DNA from 2 places in the Staphylococcus sp. GW821-FHT11H10 genome. Region 2 is predicted to be linked to the other one. Evidence: riboswitches for the same ligand, from Rfam matches in the RefSeq annotation. Region 2 holds a riboswitch; the other holds the start of a gene.
The links. Region 2 has a riboswitch for lysine ahead of AC1RRU_RS06955 (amino acid permease). Riboswitches for the same ligand answer to the same signal wherever they lie in the genome.
Positions count from the first base shown of each region.

Region 1: it holds a riboswitch for lysine, as region 2 does, so the genes downstream of both, AC1RRU_RS01520 (aspartate kinase) here and AC1RRU_RS06955 (amino acid permease) in region 2, are expected to answer to the same signal.

Region 1 is NZ_JBXARC010000001.1:303,626-311,539, reverse strand. It holds gene AC1RRU_RS01545 (amidohydrolase) at 1-875, opposite strand, end outside; gene dapD (2,3,4,5-tetrahydropyridine-2,6-dicarboxylate N-acetyltransferase) at 1,188-1,907, opposite strand; gene dapB (4-hydroxy-tetrahydrodipicolinate reductase) at 1,947-2,672, opposite strand; gene dapA (4-hydroxy-tetrahydrodipicolinate synthase) at 2,672-3,556, opposite strand; gene AC1RRU_RS01525 (aspartate-semialdehyde dehydrogenase) at 3,558-4,547, opposite strand; gene AC1RRU_RS01520 (aspartate kinase) at 4,613-5,815, opposite strand; lysine riboswitch at 5,897-6,073, opposite strand; gene AC1RRU_RS01515 (ABC-F family ATP-binding cassette domain-containing protein) at 6,269-7,873, opposite strand.
Region 2 is NZ_JBXARC010000010.1:2,249-10,162, reverse strand. It holds gene AC1RRU_RS06975 (NUDIX domain-containing protein) at 1-246, opposite strand, end outside; gene rplT (50S ribosomal protein L20) at 397-753, opposite strand; gene rpmI (50S ribosomal protein L35) at 808-1,008, opposite strand; gene infC (translation initiation factor IF-3) at 1,036-1,563, opposite strand; ribosomal protein L20 leader region at 1,586-1,713, opposite strand; gene AC1RRU_RS06955 (amino acid permease) at 1,777-3,270, opposite strand; lysine riboswitch at 3,430-3,605, opposite strand; gene thrS (threonine--tRNA ligase) at 3,655-5,592, opposite strand; gene dnaI (primosomal protein DnaI) at 5,896-6,816, opposite strand; gene dnaB (replicative helicase loading/DNA remodeling protein DnaB) at 6,817-7,914, opposite strand, start outside.

The sequences.
Region 1 (7,914 bases), on a different contig from region 2:
GTAGGTGGGTAGCCTTCTTCAAATTTCACTTCACAATCCACATTAAATAATAAGCTTACACTCTCAGCAATTTTATGCATTTGTGTTTTTACTACATTTAAATCATTTGGATCATAAGTTCGAATCGTTCCTTCTAAATATCCATGGCTAGCTACAGTGTTAATAGCTTCTCCAGCTTCAAAATGACCCATATGAACAATATTTCGTTTTAAGCCATTGAGATGATACTGTTGTATTTGTCCTACTTGATTTAGAACGTGTAGAAGGGCTTCACCACATGAATGACCTTGCTCTTTATCTGCAACATGACTTGATAATCCTTTTAAGAAGAAGCGATATTCAGTTGCACTTGCTGTAATTTCTTCATCACGGATAACAACTTGTCCTTCATCGGCAAATGGATTAACATGGATGCCAAAAACAGCTTCTATTGGATAGTTATTAAACGCACCTGCTTTAATTAGACGATTCGCTCCGCCACCAGTTTCTTCGGCAGGTTGGAAGATGAATACAACGTTGTGTGGAAGCGTTCCTTTATCGAACATTTCTTTGCATCGTTTAACAAATAACATTAATGCCGTTGTATGTCCGTCGTGACCACATGCATGCATTACATTATCCGTTTGACTTCGATAATCGACATCATTTTCTTCAAAAATTGGTAACGCATCGATATCCGCACGAAATGCAATGGTATGATCACTATTACCGTTTAAGTATGCTATTGCACCAGTTTCAAGAGGGCGCTCATATGACACTCCTAATTCTTCTAAAAACTGTGTGATATATTTTGTCGTCTCGAATTCATGTAAACTTAATTCTGGATGTTGATGTAAATGTCTTCTATGTTTAGTTACAAACTCTAATTCACTCATCATATCATTCCTTTATTAACTTAATTAGTCTTATTAATATTGTAACTTATTTCATCTTTTTATGTATGACGTGATATTAATTTAAATAGTATTAATTTTGAAATAGAGGCGTATAGATTATTTGCCCATTGCTTGGCCTGTTGGTAAAAATTCTAAATACTCTTTACTATGCCCAATCCACTTTTCATAAGAATAACTAAAACTGAGAAGGGCTCAGTTAAGCGCCTTCTCAGTTCAGTAAGCTATTGTGATTATGCAATACAGCTATAAAATAGTTTTTTTGACATAGCCACTCATCAAACACTCATATCATTAGTCATTTAATTTTCTTAATGCTGAAACAATTTCACGTTTAGAGTCTTCTACTTCCGAAGTTTGTTTAATCACTTTAGCAGGGGTACCAGCTACGACTGCACCAGCTGGAACATCTTGAGTAACAATTGCACCTGCAGCGACAATTGCGCCTTCGCCAACATGAACACCTTCTAAAATGACTGCATTAGCACCAATTAATACATTATCATCTATGACTACTGGTGAAGCACTAGGAGGCTCAATTACGCCAGCTAGAACGGCGCCAGCACCTACATGCACATTCTTACCAGTTGTCGCACGACCGCCTAATGTAGCATTCATATCAATCATAGTTCCTTCACCAACTACAGCACCAATATTGATTGTTGCGCCCATCATAACGACAGCACCGTCTTCAATAATTGCTTGTTCACGTATAAATGCACCTGGTTCAATACGCGCATTTGTATTTGTTAAGTCTTTAAGTGGAATTGCTGAATTACGTCGATCCATTTCAATTTCTAACTCAGTAATTGTAGATTGGTTTGATTCATAGAATGGTTTCCAATCATCGGCTTCACAAAAGATTACTTTAGAATTGTCGGAACCAAATACTTTAAAAGAATCAGGGAAGGTAACACCATCAAAATTACCATTAACATATACTTTTAATGGTGTAGATTTTTTGGCGTCACTAATATATTGAATAATTTCCTCAGCTGATAAATGTTGTACCATAATTTAAGTCTCTCCTTAATATTTGCTAGATTTTATAACTTATAGGTTGTCAAACGTGTAATAACCGTTAGATTGGTTTATTAATTTTTCAGCAGCAGTGATTGCTCCATTTGCAAAAATATCTTTAGACTGTGCTTTATGTGAGAGTGTAATGGTTTCATCTGTTCCTGCAAATAATACATCATGTTCACCTACAATAGTCCCACCACGAATTGAGTGAATGCCAACTTCGTCTTTAGTGCGTTGTTCTGTAAGTTCATGTCGATCATAAACTGGTGTGATATTTTGGCGTAAGTCTTTAATAACATCATATAATTTTACTAATGTCCCACTAGGAGCATCTACTTTTTTATTATGATGTGCTTCAGTCAACTCGATATCATAATCTTGCAGAAGTGGGATAGCTGCTTCTAATATTTTAGTTAGAGCATGTACACCATAACTCATATTTGCACTAAAGAATACTGGCATGTTATGGCTTAATTCATTTAACTTTTCAATTAATTTTTCCTTTTCACCTGTAGTAGCTATAACTAAAGGTAATTGAAACTCTTCTTCAAGAAGTGGGAACAATAGATTAGGATTTGAAAAATCAATCGCTACATCCGCTTCATTTTGTGCATCAGTAATGTGATCATAGTGTGTATATGGTGTTGTCTCATTTTTTTGAGGCTCAATAACACCTATAATTTCATGACCTTTTTCCTCTGCTAATCGAGCCACTCTTTGATTCATTGCACCGTAACCAATAAGTAAAATTTTCATTAAAGTTCACCTGCTTTAAACTGTTCAAATACATTGATTAAGACTTTGGCATCTGCATCTTCTAACGGAAGAAGTGGTAAACGCAATTCATAATTACCAAAACCTAAATGACTTGTTAACGCTTTAATCGGAATAGGATTAACATCTACAGAAAGCGCATCTAATAATTTACTAATTGGTTCGAAATCGTTTGAAATATCTTGTCCACTTTGTTTAGCATCATATAAAGCTTGGAATTCTTTAGGAATTGCATTAGCAATAACTGAAATAACACCATTGCCACCTCTTTGATAAAATTCGACAACATTATCATCGTTACCACTATATAAAGCGAATTCTTCTTGATTGATACGACTTTTAACGTCTTCATAATATTCAAAGTCATTTGTGGCATCTTTGATTGCAACAATATATTGGTTATGACTTAATGTTTCAACTGTCTCTGGTTCAATTGTCATATTTGTACGAGAAGGCACATTATATAGTACAACTGGCAATTCAACTTCATTCGCAATCGTTTCGAAGTGTTTAACTAAGCCACGTTGATTTGTTTTATTGTAGTAGGGGGTTATCAACATAATTGCATCTGCACCAAGTGCTTTAGCGCGTTGAGATGCTTGAATTGATTTGGCAGTATTATTCGTACCTGTACCTGCAATAATAGTCACACGATGATTAACTTGCTTTATAACTGACTCCAATACTTGTTCTTTTTCTTCTTCAGTTAAAGTAGGGCTCTCAGCTGTAGTTCCATTAACAATAATAGCTTTTACACCATTGTCTAATAGGAAATCTACGTGTCTCTCTAATGCATTATAATCAACTTCATTATTTGTGAATGGGGTAGCAAGTGCTACTCCTACACCTTCGAATAAATGTGGCATATTATCTAGCTCCTTTTAAATTGATTACTTGCTCTAATACTTGTACTGCATTCAATGCTGCACCTTTTAATAAATTGTCAGATGTGCACCAAACGTGGAATGTATTATCTAATGAGTCATCTCTACGAATACGGCCTACAAATACTTCATCTCTACCAGTAGAGTTAAGTGCCTGAGGATATTCATTTTTTTCAGGGTTATCAACTAATACAACACGTTCGTCTTTATCAAATAAATCTTTAATTTCTTGTACAGTTGCTTCCTTATCTAAAGTAACGTCAATTTCAACACTATGACTATCTTGTACTGGAACACGTGCACATGTCGCAGTTACTTTTAATTCAGGTTCATGTAAAATCTTGCGTGTTTCATCAATCATTTTTTGTTCTTCTTTTGTATATCCATCCTCTAAGAATACATCAATATGTGGTAACACATTATTATAAATAGGGTGAGGATACGCTTCTGGTTCTTTACCATTTGCACCTTCAGCTAAATCTCTTTTACCTTTAATACCTGAACCTGAAACAGCTTGATAAGTAGTATATGCAACACGTTTTAAACCAAATTGATCTTGTAATACTTTTAATGGTACTACTGATTGAATTGTAGAACAGTTAGGGTTGGCAATAATGCCGCGCTTAAATTCAGGTTGATTTACTTCAGGTACAATTAAGTCGATATCTTCAGTCATGCGCCATTGACTAGAGTTATCGATGACAATTGCACCTGCTTTTTCAAAGATTGGGGCGAATTGTGCACTTGTGCCACCACCGGCACTCATTAGAACGTAGTCAAATTTTTCACTTGCTGCTTCTTCTGTTAATTCTTGTACAACATACGTTTGACCTTGAAATTGAACTTCTTTACCTGCTGATCTAGCTGATGAGAATAATACTAACTCATCGAACTTGATGTTTTTACGATCAATTGTTTCTAACATTTTTGTTCCAACTAAACCTGTTGCTCCGACTACTGCTAATCTTGTCATAAAAGTCACTCCAATATCATTTGTTTGAATTTTAAAAAAATTATTTATAAATAGCATGTTGATGTTTAAATATCAAATGCATTGTATAATACTTCAACAGCTTTTTCTCCATTATCAGCATCTATCACATATGAAATACTAATTTCAGATGTTGTAGTTTGATAGAATGGGATATTTGCATTAATTAAAGTAATGAAAGCCTTTGATGCAACGCCCGACATATCTCTCATACCAGAACCAATAAGCGAAATTTTAACGTATTCTTCATTAATTTTATAATCCAATGCGTTAAATGAAGAAGAAAGATTACTCAAAATAGTTGAAATTTGTTGTACATCACTATCTTTAATTGAGAATGATAGCTGCAATCCTTCAATGTTAATTATTTGGGATATCATATCCACATTTACTGAACCTTCTTCTAATGCTGTGAACAATTGCGTTAAAAGACGATTATCAGGTAGGGGATAACTAATTGTAACGTGCATCATATGTTTATCTAATGCTACACCTGTTACAGCTTTCTTCTCTAATAAATCTGTTCTTGACATAATCCATGTTCCTTTCTCATTTGATAAAGTTCTACCGAGATACAATGGGATATCATAGTTCTTAGCAAGTTCTACGCTTCGAGTTTCAAGAACGCCTGCACCTAATGCACTCATTTCCATCATTTCTTCATAAGAAACATAATCTAACCGTTTTGCCTTACTTAATATTCGAGGGTCAGTGGCATAAACTCCATCAACGTCAGTATATATTTCACATGGAATTTGATTACTTGCAGCAATTGCAACTGCCGTTGTATCTGATCCTCCACGTCCTAACGTTGTAAGTTCAAATGCATCATTGATACCTTGGAAACCAGCAACGACTAATACATCTTTGTCGGTGAATGCTTTATCAAATGTTTCTGGATTGATTTCAGCAATTCTGCTCTTTAAATGATGGCCAATCGTTTTAATACCTGCTTGATAACCAGTCATTGCTCTAGCATTAACACCGATATCATTTAACACCATGGATAAATATGATACAGTCTGTTGTTCACCGGTCGTTAAAAGTAGGGCGAGTTCCTCATCTTTAGGTGTAGCAGTAAGATTTGATACATTATCCATTAATTGATCTGTTGTTTTACCCATAGCACTAACAACTACAATTAATTGTTCACCGTCATCCACACGGTTCTTAAGCATTTCTGCAATATTTTTTATCTTTGTAAAATCAGCGACGGATGAACCACCGAACTTCAAAACACTTCGTTTCAAAACTTTACCTCCTAAAATATAGGGAGGCACACGCTATAAAAAAGAACAAGTTCGGAAGTGCGAACTTGTTCGTGATTTATATACAAGTGATGCACTCCATTATTAAATAATAATGACAAACTTTCAGCTCTTAACCACAAAGTCCAACAAATCATAGCTGCGATTATGATTCATTTCGGCATCGCACCCTTTCTATATTAGCTGTTGCAGACAGTTTATCTAATATATACTGATGATTGATGCGCCTCATCAATTTCTTATTCAATTGCTATGTTTTATATTATACATATGGCAATTGTGTCTGTAAACCGATAATTGTGATTTTTTGAAATAGACTGAAAAATTAGAAAGTACTTTTACTATATGTAAGTAAAGATTTATCAAATGAGTAATATGATAGTAAAAAACGCACTCCCCAATTTAGTAATAGGGAAGTGCGTATGTGCTTATATATTATTTTTGTAATACGCCAATTTCTTGTAAATATTCTTCATAAGGAACTTCTTTAGATAAACCACCTGATTGATTTAGATCAATCACACGATTTGCAATAGTATTGATAAATTCAAAGTCATAAGATGTAAAGATGATTGATCCTTTGAAAGAAGCTAATCCATCATTTACTGCTGTAATACTTTCTAAGTCAAGATGGTTAGTAGGTTCGTCTAATAGTAAAACATTGGCACTTGATAGCATCATTTTACTTAACATACAGCGAACTTTTTCACCACCAGAGAGCACACTAGCTTTCTTTTTAACTTCTTCACCACTAAATAACATTCGTCCTAAGAAACCACGTAAGAAAGTTTCTGTTTGTTCATCTTCAGGTGCATATTGACGTAACCAGTCTACTAAATTCATGTCTACGCCTTCAAATAACTCTGAGTTATCTTTAGGGAAGTAACTTAATGAAGTTGTTACACCCCATTTAAATGTACCTTCATCAGGCTCCATTTCACCAGCTAAAATTTTCAGTAATGTAGTTTTTGCAATTTCACTATCTCCAATCAAAATTGCTTTATCATTAGGATTCATAGTGAATGAAATGTTATCAAGTACTTTTTCACCATCAATTGTTTTAGAAAGTCCTTGAACAGTCAATAAATCATTACCGATTTCACGCTCTGGTGTGAATTTAACATATGGATAACGTCTTGAAGATGGTTGAATATCATCTAATTCAATTTTTTCTAATTGTTTCTTACGACTTGTTGCCTGTTTAGACTTAGAGGCATTAGCTGAGAAACGTGCAATAAAGTCTTGTAACTCTTTAATTTTTTCTTCTTTTTTCTTATTTTGTTCTTGAGCCATTTTTTGAGCTAATTGACTAGATTGATACCAGAAATCATAGTTACCTACATATAATTTAATCTTACCGAAATCTAAATCAGCAATATGTGTACATACATTGTTTAAAAAGTGACGGTCATGAGATACCACGATGACAGTATTATCGAAGTTAATTAAGAAATCCTCTAACCAACTAATGGCAGGAATATCTAGACCATTGGTAGGCTCATCAAGTAAAAGTACATCAGGCTCACCAAATAAACTTTGAGCTAATAAGACTTTCACTTTTTGATTATTTTCCAATTCTGACATTTGCTTATCATGTAAATCAGCAGATATGCCTAAACCTGAAAGTAAAGAAGCAGCGTCAGCCTCTGCGTTCCAACCATTCATTTCGGCGAATTCACCTTCTAGTTCAGCGGCACGTATACCATCCTCATCACTGAAATCAGGTTTCATATAAATTTCATCTTTTTCTTTCATGACTTCATATAAGCGTTCATGTCCCTTGATAACAACATCTAATACACGTTCTTCTTCATAGGCGAAGTGATCTTGTTTCAAAACAGCTAAACGTTCATCTTTACCCATTGAAACATGTCCTGTTTGAGAATCAATTTCTCCTGATAAAATTTTTAAAAACGTTGATTTACCAGCACCATTAGCACCGATAAGCCCATAACAATTTCCTTCAGTAAACTTAATATTTACATCTTCAAAAAGTTTACGATCGCCAAAACGTAAACTTACATCAGTTACTTGTAGCATGCATTTACTCCTTTATTTATCGTTTATCTAACGGAAAAAAT
Region 2 (7,914 bases):
ACTTAATCTTTTGTATACTAATATTTCATTTTTCTCATTTTCTAAAAGACAATATGATATTAATTGTTTATATGAAGGATCTTCTTCCATATCTCCACGTCTTTTAACTTCATAATTAGAAAAAGTATTAAATATCGCTTCACCTTGTGGATCATTTTTAGTTAAAAAGCCGTTAAAAGCATTTGACTCTTGTTCAAAAAGGATATCTCTTGGTACAACTATAATTTGCTCATCATATTTAGACATAGTGTTCTCCTTACAATAATTTCTTAATTAGCATTTTATCAAACTCGATCACCAAAGAACAAATAAAGGTGCATTAACGATTTATAATTTCAATTCTTAATTATTTGAAAACAAAAAAAGATGACTTCAAAGTCATCTTTTATAAATCAATTATTTTAAAGCTTCTTTAGCTTTTGAAACTAACTCTGCGAAAGCTTTTTCATCTGAAATAGCAACTTCAGAAAGCATTTTACGGTTAATATTGATGTCAGCTTTTTTCAAGCCGTTCATTAATCTTGAATAGCTCATGTCATGTTGACGTGCAGCTGCGTTAATACGTGTAATCCATAATTTACGGAAATCACGTTTACGTTGACGACGGTCACGGAAAGCGTATTGACCTGATTTCATTACTTGTTGTTTTGCTACTTTATATAATGTGTGTTTAGCACCGAAGTAACCTTTAGCTAATTTAATCGTTTTTTTACGACGTGCTCTTGTTACTGTTCCACCTTTAACTCGTGGCATATTAAATTCCTCCTTAGATATAACAATTAATTATCGTACATTTATCAATTACAATTATTTTTTATAAGCTAATAATTGTTTTACTCGTTTCATATCGCTTTTAGAAACTAATTTAGCTTTACGTAATTTACGTTTTTGTTTAGTGTTTTTATTTGCAAATAAGTGTGATGTGAAAGCTCTTGAACGTTTTAATTGACCTGAACCAGTTCTTTTAACACGTTTAGCTGCTCCACGGTGAGTTTTCATTTTTGGCATGATTCATTTCCTCCTAATAATAGTGAATTATTTTTCGTTAATAGGCGCTAACATGATAAACATTTGACGCCCTTCCATTTTAGGTTTCTGTTCAACAGTGGCAATATCTTTACATTCGTCAGCGAATTTTTCTAATACGCGCTGACCAATTTCCTTATGAGTGATTGCACGACCTCTGAAACGAATAGAAACTTTACATTTATCGCCTTTAGATAAGAATTTACGACCATTTTTCAACTTAGTTTGGAAATCATGTTCCTCAATAGTTGGACTTAGGCGTATTTCTTTAACATTGATAACTTTTTGTTTCTTTTTCATTTCTTTTTCTTTTTTCTGCTGTTCGAATTTGTATTTACCATAATCCATAATTCTTGCAACAGGTGGTTTAGCATTTGGTGCTACAACTACTAAATCTAATTCAACACGTTCAGCCATTTCTAATGCTTCTCGTTTTGATTTAACACCAATTTGGTCACCATTTTGGCCAATTAAACGTAATTCTTTAGCGCGAATCTTTTCGTTAACTTGCGTTTGATCTTTTGCTATGGTTGACACCTCCCAAAATTTTACGAAATTTTCCAAGCAAAAAGAGCGAGCATAGAATGCCCGCTCTTCTCTCATACACATATAATGTGTGACATGATTAACCTGCCAACTGCTTGATGCGTCGCTACAGGTGAGAAACGGGTGTTTCTACTTGGTACGTTTCGTATTCAACGTTAATAATCATATCAGTGTATATCATATAAGTCAACAATTATTTTAATATTAGTGATGTTTTACTTCATCCATTGAAACATCTTGTCTTAAATCTACTTTATCTAATGGAATTATCTTCGTTTTATATCTCAATTTATGATAAATAAAGAATACTAAGAAAACTGGGATTCCCATATATGTGATAATGAAGCGATTTAAATCGAAATGACCTGTTTTAATAAAATCAACATCTTGCCCGATTATGACAATCACACAGAGCAAGCCTGCGAATATAGGACCGAATGGGAACCATTTAGCTTTATACTTCAACTCCCTTTTACTATGATGTTGTTTTTCGAAAGCTCTTCTAAATCTGTAGTGACTAATTGCAATACCTACCCATGCGATAAAGCCTGTCATACCACTTGCAGCAACAATATATTCATATGCGTCACCACTTAGTTTTTGCACTAAGAAAATAATAACAACTAAAATCGCTGTCGCAAATAAAGATAAGTATGGCACACCATATTTATTCGTTTTACCAAATGAATGGAAAGCTAATTTATCTTTACTCATAGAATATAACATTCGTGTTGATGCATACATACCTGAATTACCTGCTGATAAAACTGATGTTAAAATAACTGCATTCATAAATGATGCCGCAAAAGCTAACCCAGCATTTTTAAACACGAGTGTAAATGGAGAAGTAGCAATATTATCATCGCCACCCATCAATGCATTACTATCGTAAGGGATTAACATACCTATAACAAATATTGCTAATATGTAGAATAATAATATTCTCCAGAATACTTGTTTAATAGCTTTAGGTACAGCGCGTTCTGGATTTTCAGATTCTCCAGCTGTAATACCAATTAACTCTGTACCTTGGAATGAGAATCCAGCAACTAGGAAGACGCCTAGAATTGATAATAAACTTCCACCTAAGTTACCACCTAGAATTGGTCCGTCACCTTTCGTAAATGTCTCGAAACCTACAAATTCTCCACCCATAATACCTAGTATCGTTAAAAGACCAATAATGATAAAGATAATGACTGTTACAACTTTGATTAAAGCGAACCAATATTCACTTTCACCATAAACTCTAACAGATAAAGAGTTTAGTGCGAATATAATAACTAAGAATATACAACTCCAAACCCATGCTGGAATACCAGCCATAGGTGTCCAATATTGAATGACTTGTGCAGCAATGGTTACATCTGCTGCAACTGTAATAACCCAGTTAAACCAATAGTTCCAACCTAACGCAAATCCTAAAGATGGATCTACAAAACGTGTTGCGTAAGTACTAAATGAACCAGACACTGGTAAATACGTTGCCATTTCACCTAAAGATGTCATGAGGAAGAATACCATAGCTCCAATAATCGCATATGCAATTAAAGCACCTAATGCCCCTGCATCGTGTATTGCTCCCCCAGAGGTCATAAATAATCCGGTACCGATACAACCACCCATTGCTATCATAGAAATATGGCGGTCCTTCAGTCCTCTTTTGATTCCATCATCTTGATTTTCGACTTTTTTCATAGAAGCTCCCTTTCTTACAGTAGAGGCTAACTAAAATAGTTTTGTTGTGTTATGCGATGATTATGAACGCATTCAAATTATACTTCCAAATAGTTTATAATTCTTTAAAGCATAAAAAAATGGTTGCATACCTTTAGATATGCAACCATCTGCTTAATCTATGTCGGTAGCACATCACAAATTGTGACAGTACAGTTTCTTTTCGATAACTGTCCCAACAAATGATAATTAAGGGTATCATTCATTTCGGCATCTTTACCTTCCACACTTTCAACATACGTTCCTTAATAACTTCTGAAGTGTTACTAATTAAAGACGCAACCTCTAACTCTTTTTTTAATTAACTATATAGTAATATACATTAAGCTATCATTTTTATCAAGACTATCTATGTTTTTTCAAACGAATTTCATCTACTAAATTCCAAATAAATTCATCTTTTTCAACTGTTTCTTGATCTTGAGAGCCGTATTTACGTACATTGACTTGATTGTTTTCAACTTCTTTATCACCAACAACTATTTGATAAGGTATTTTTTGCATTTGTGCTTCACGAATTTTGTACCCCATTTTTTCATTACGGTCATCAATTTCTACACGTACACCTTGTGATTTTAATTCATCTTGTAAATTTCTAGCATAGTCATAATGTAAGTCAACATTAACAGGTATTATTTCAACTTGTTTAGGTGCTAACCAAGTTGGGAATGCACCCTTAGTTTCTTCAGTTAAGAACGCTACAAATCGTTCCATAGTTGAAACTACGCCACGATGAATAACTACTGGACGATGATTTTCACCATCGCTACCGATGTATGTTAGTTCAAAACGTTCTGGCAATAAGAAATCAATTTGAGCAGTTGATAAAGTTTCTTCTTTACCCATAGCAGTCTTAACTTGAACATCTAGTTTTGGACCATAGAATGCCGCTTCACCAATTGCTTCAACATATGGTAATCCCATTTCATCGACTGCTTCTTTTAACATAGTTTCAGCTTTGTTCCACATTTCATCATCATCCATATACTTCTCTTTATCTTCTGGATCTCTGTAACTTAATCTGAATGTGTAATCTTCAAAGCCAAAGTCACTATATACTTCTTGAATCATGTTAACAACACGTTTAAATTCATCTTTAATTTGATCAGGTCTAACAAATATGTGTGAATCGTTTAATGTCATTCCACGTACACGTTGTAATCCTGATACAGCACCACTAGCTTCATATCTGTGCATAGTTCCTAATTCTGCAATACGGATAGGTAGTTCACGATAAGAATGAGGACGATTATTATAGACCATCATATGATGTGGACAATTCATAGGTCGTAATACCATTTCTTCTGTTTCATCTAATTTCATTGGTGGGAACATATCATCTCTATAATGATCCCAGTGTCCAGAAGTTTTGTATAACTCAACATTTGCTAACACTGGAGTATATACGTGGTCATAACCCATACTTACCTCTTTATCAACTATATAACGTTCAATTTCTCTACGAATTGTAGCACCATTAGGCAACCATAATGGAAGACCTGCACCTACTAATTGATTATTAGTGAATAGCTCTAAATCTTTACCAATTCGACGGTGATCACGCTCACGACGCTCTTCAAGCATCTCTAAATGTGCTTTCAAATCTTTTTTATCAAAGAATGCTGTACCATAAATACGCTGTAACATTTTGTTATTGCTGTCACCACGCCAATATGCACCGGCAGTTGAAAGTAATTTAAATTCTTTGATTTTTGAAGTTGAAGGAACGTGTACACCACGACATAAATCAGTAAATTCACCTTGCGAATACAAAGTAACACTTTCATCTTCAGGTATAGCGTCTATTAATTCCAATTTATAAGGATCATCTTTGAAGAATGATTTAGCTTCTTCTCTTGATACAACTTTACGTTCAATTTTATGATTTTCATCAACAATTTGTTTCATCGTTTTTTCAATTTTTTCAAAGTCATCTGACGAAACCTTTTCATCCATATCAAAATCATAATAGAATCCACCGTCTATAACAGGGCCAACTCCAAACTTAACATCCCCATATAAACGTTTTAAAGCTTGGGCCATTAAATGGGCAGTAGAATGACGTAAAACTTCAAGCGCTTCATCACTACCTGGAGTCACAATTTCAATTGAACCGTCTTCTTCTAACGGTCTAGTTAAATCGACCATTTGATTTTTAAATTTACCAGCAACCGCTTTTTTTCTTAATCCAGGGCTAATTGATTGTGCAATTTCTTCAGTTGTAATGCCTTTATCAAACGCTTTCGAATTTCCATCTGGGAATTGAACATTTATTTGATCCATTAGAAAACCTCCATAATTAAATTCTAATTTCGTTGAAATAAAAAACTCGCCCCTAAAAAAAGGGACGAGTTCGTCGTGGTACCACCCTAGTTATTTAGCAATAGCTAAATATCTCTACTTAAGATAACGGTCTTGAGCCGGGCATTGATTACCAACACCTAATGATGAAGGAGTAATAATTTAATTTATTAGCTAATCTCTCATCATACATTAGCTCGCTGTATAACATGGATTAAATTATCATATCTTCAACTATTTCAACGATTAAGATTTATCTTAATTATACAATAGTTATTTTAAATTTCAATTGTTTCTTAAATTTTTACCATCCAAATAATATGGCGTTGATAAAGATTTAATTCTTTCAATAATTCTAGCGGCTTTTGTTTCTTCCGCACCTTCACGTGTGATAGATAAATGATGTTCTAGCTCTTCAAAATTTAAATTCGATGAGAAAAACGTTGGTAGTTCTTGAACCATGCGATAGTGTAATAATGGTCCAATTACTTCATCTCTAACCCAAGGTGTTACTTCTTCCGCACCTATATCATCTATCATTAATATATTTGCCTCTCTTATTCGTTGTAACTTTGTTTCATAACTCCCATCTCTGAAACCACTTTTGAGTGTGCGAATATATTCAGGTAAATAAACAATCGTAGAAGCAACACTTTTAGCTTTAAGTTGATTGGCAATTGCACCTAGAATAAATGATTTCCCTGTTCCAAATGGGCCGTGAATATACATTCCTTTTACATTTTCTCCATTAACTAATTGTTTACAGATATCATTTACATTTTTAGCAATAACTAATCGGTTCAAATCAGTGTCATAAATATCTTTCATCTTAGCGTTTAATGTATCACGTTGCATATGGTGTGATGTGATTAAGTGAGAATTAAATCTTTCTTCATCGTGTTTAATTTTGCAAGGGCACATGTTATAACGTATTTTAATTCTATTATTGTCGATATATAATTCAGGAACATGACCCTTAACAAAGTTCGGACAATTTTCATAATCATGCCCATCATAATTTTTTTGTTGATCTTTATACTCTTGCAACACATTTAAGTCATTATCAATGATTTCATTGGTCAATTCAGATTGATGTTCATTTAAAAATGATTTAACATCAGGATCGTTAACGACTTGTTTTTTAATTTTAGCAATTCTTTTTTCTAAATCGCCATTTGATTTGATAATACTATTGAATGATTTCATTTAATCCTCCTCCCAATCGCGTTTTAGTTGTTCACGAAACGCAGCTCTTTCCTTTTCAAACTGTTCTTGTTCTTCTTTAGTCGTTTCTTTATCAGTTTTTTCTTGACCTCTATTTTTTAACCATTTAGGTGTTTTTTCTCTAGATACAATCTCACGTGATTTTGAATAACGCTTTCTTGATTGACGTTGGTCATTACCTTTATATTCTGATTTTGATTCATTTGCTTTTAACGCATAGTTATATGCTTCTTTTGCAGTCTTAATACCTAATTTTTTCCAATTAGATGCGATTTCTAAAATATATGTTTTAGGTAGTTTCATCTCATTTTTTAGCATTACAAATTGTAAAAGAATATTAATTACACCAAAGCTTAATTTTTCTCTTTCGACTAACTCTTCAATCATTTTCTTTTGTTGAAATGTTGGTTCTGATTCTGACCATGACGCCAACATATCTACTGGACTTGTTTCCTCTAACAATTGAAACCAATCATCATTGGAAGTTGGTTGACTTGAAGACACAGATTGATTGTTACTATTCACTTCATTATGATTACTTGCCTTAGGCTCTAATTCAGGTAATTGTTGATTATGTTCAATTAAATAATACGAACGTGCATGCTTTCTCATTTCTTCGTATGATAATTGTTGATTACTTGTAATAGAATTCAATATAATTCGTTTCATAGCATCTTCTGTTAAACCATACAATGTAGCCAATTGAACAATTAAATCTCTAGCTTCTTTAGTTATAATTTCATCGCTAATAAAATGATGACGTAGCATTTCTTTTAAAATCTCAAAATCAAATGATACATTGGATAAATCAATACCATGATATGGTTTTTCTTTTTTAATTGATGAAGCATCAATAGTAACGCTTGAGTGTGGAATTTTAAAAACATCAGTAAACTTGCGAGTTACTTGTTGAAACCCACTTAAATCAAAATCATGCTTTTTAAAATAATTTTTTAAGCTTTTAAAACGTTGTTTATCGACTTGGTTATATAGATAAATTGATAACATAGGATCATTAAAAAATTGATAGGCAGTTGGTGGTTGTATCAATTCGTAAATAAAAAATGATTGTCGTTCATC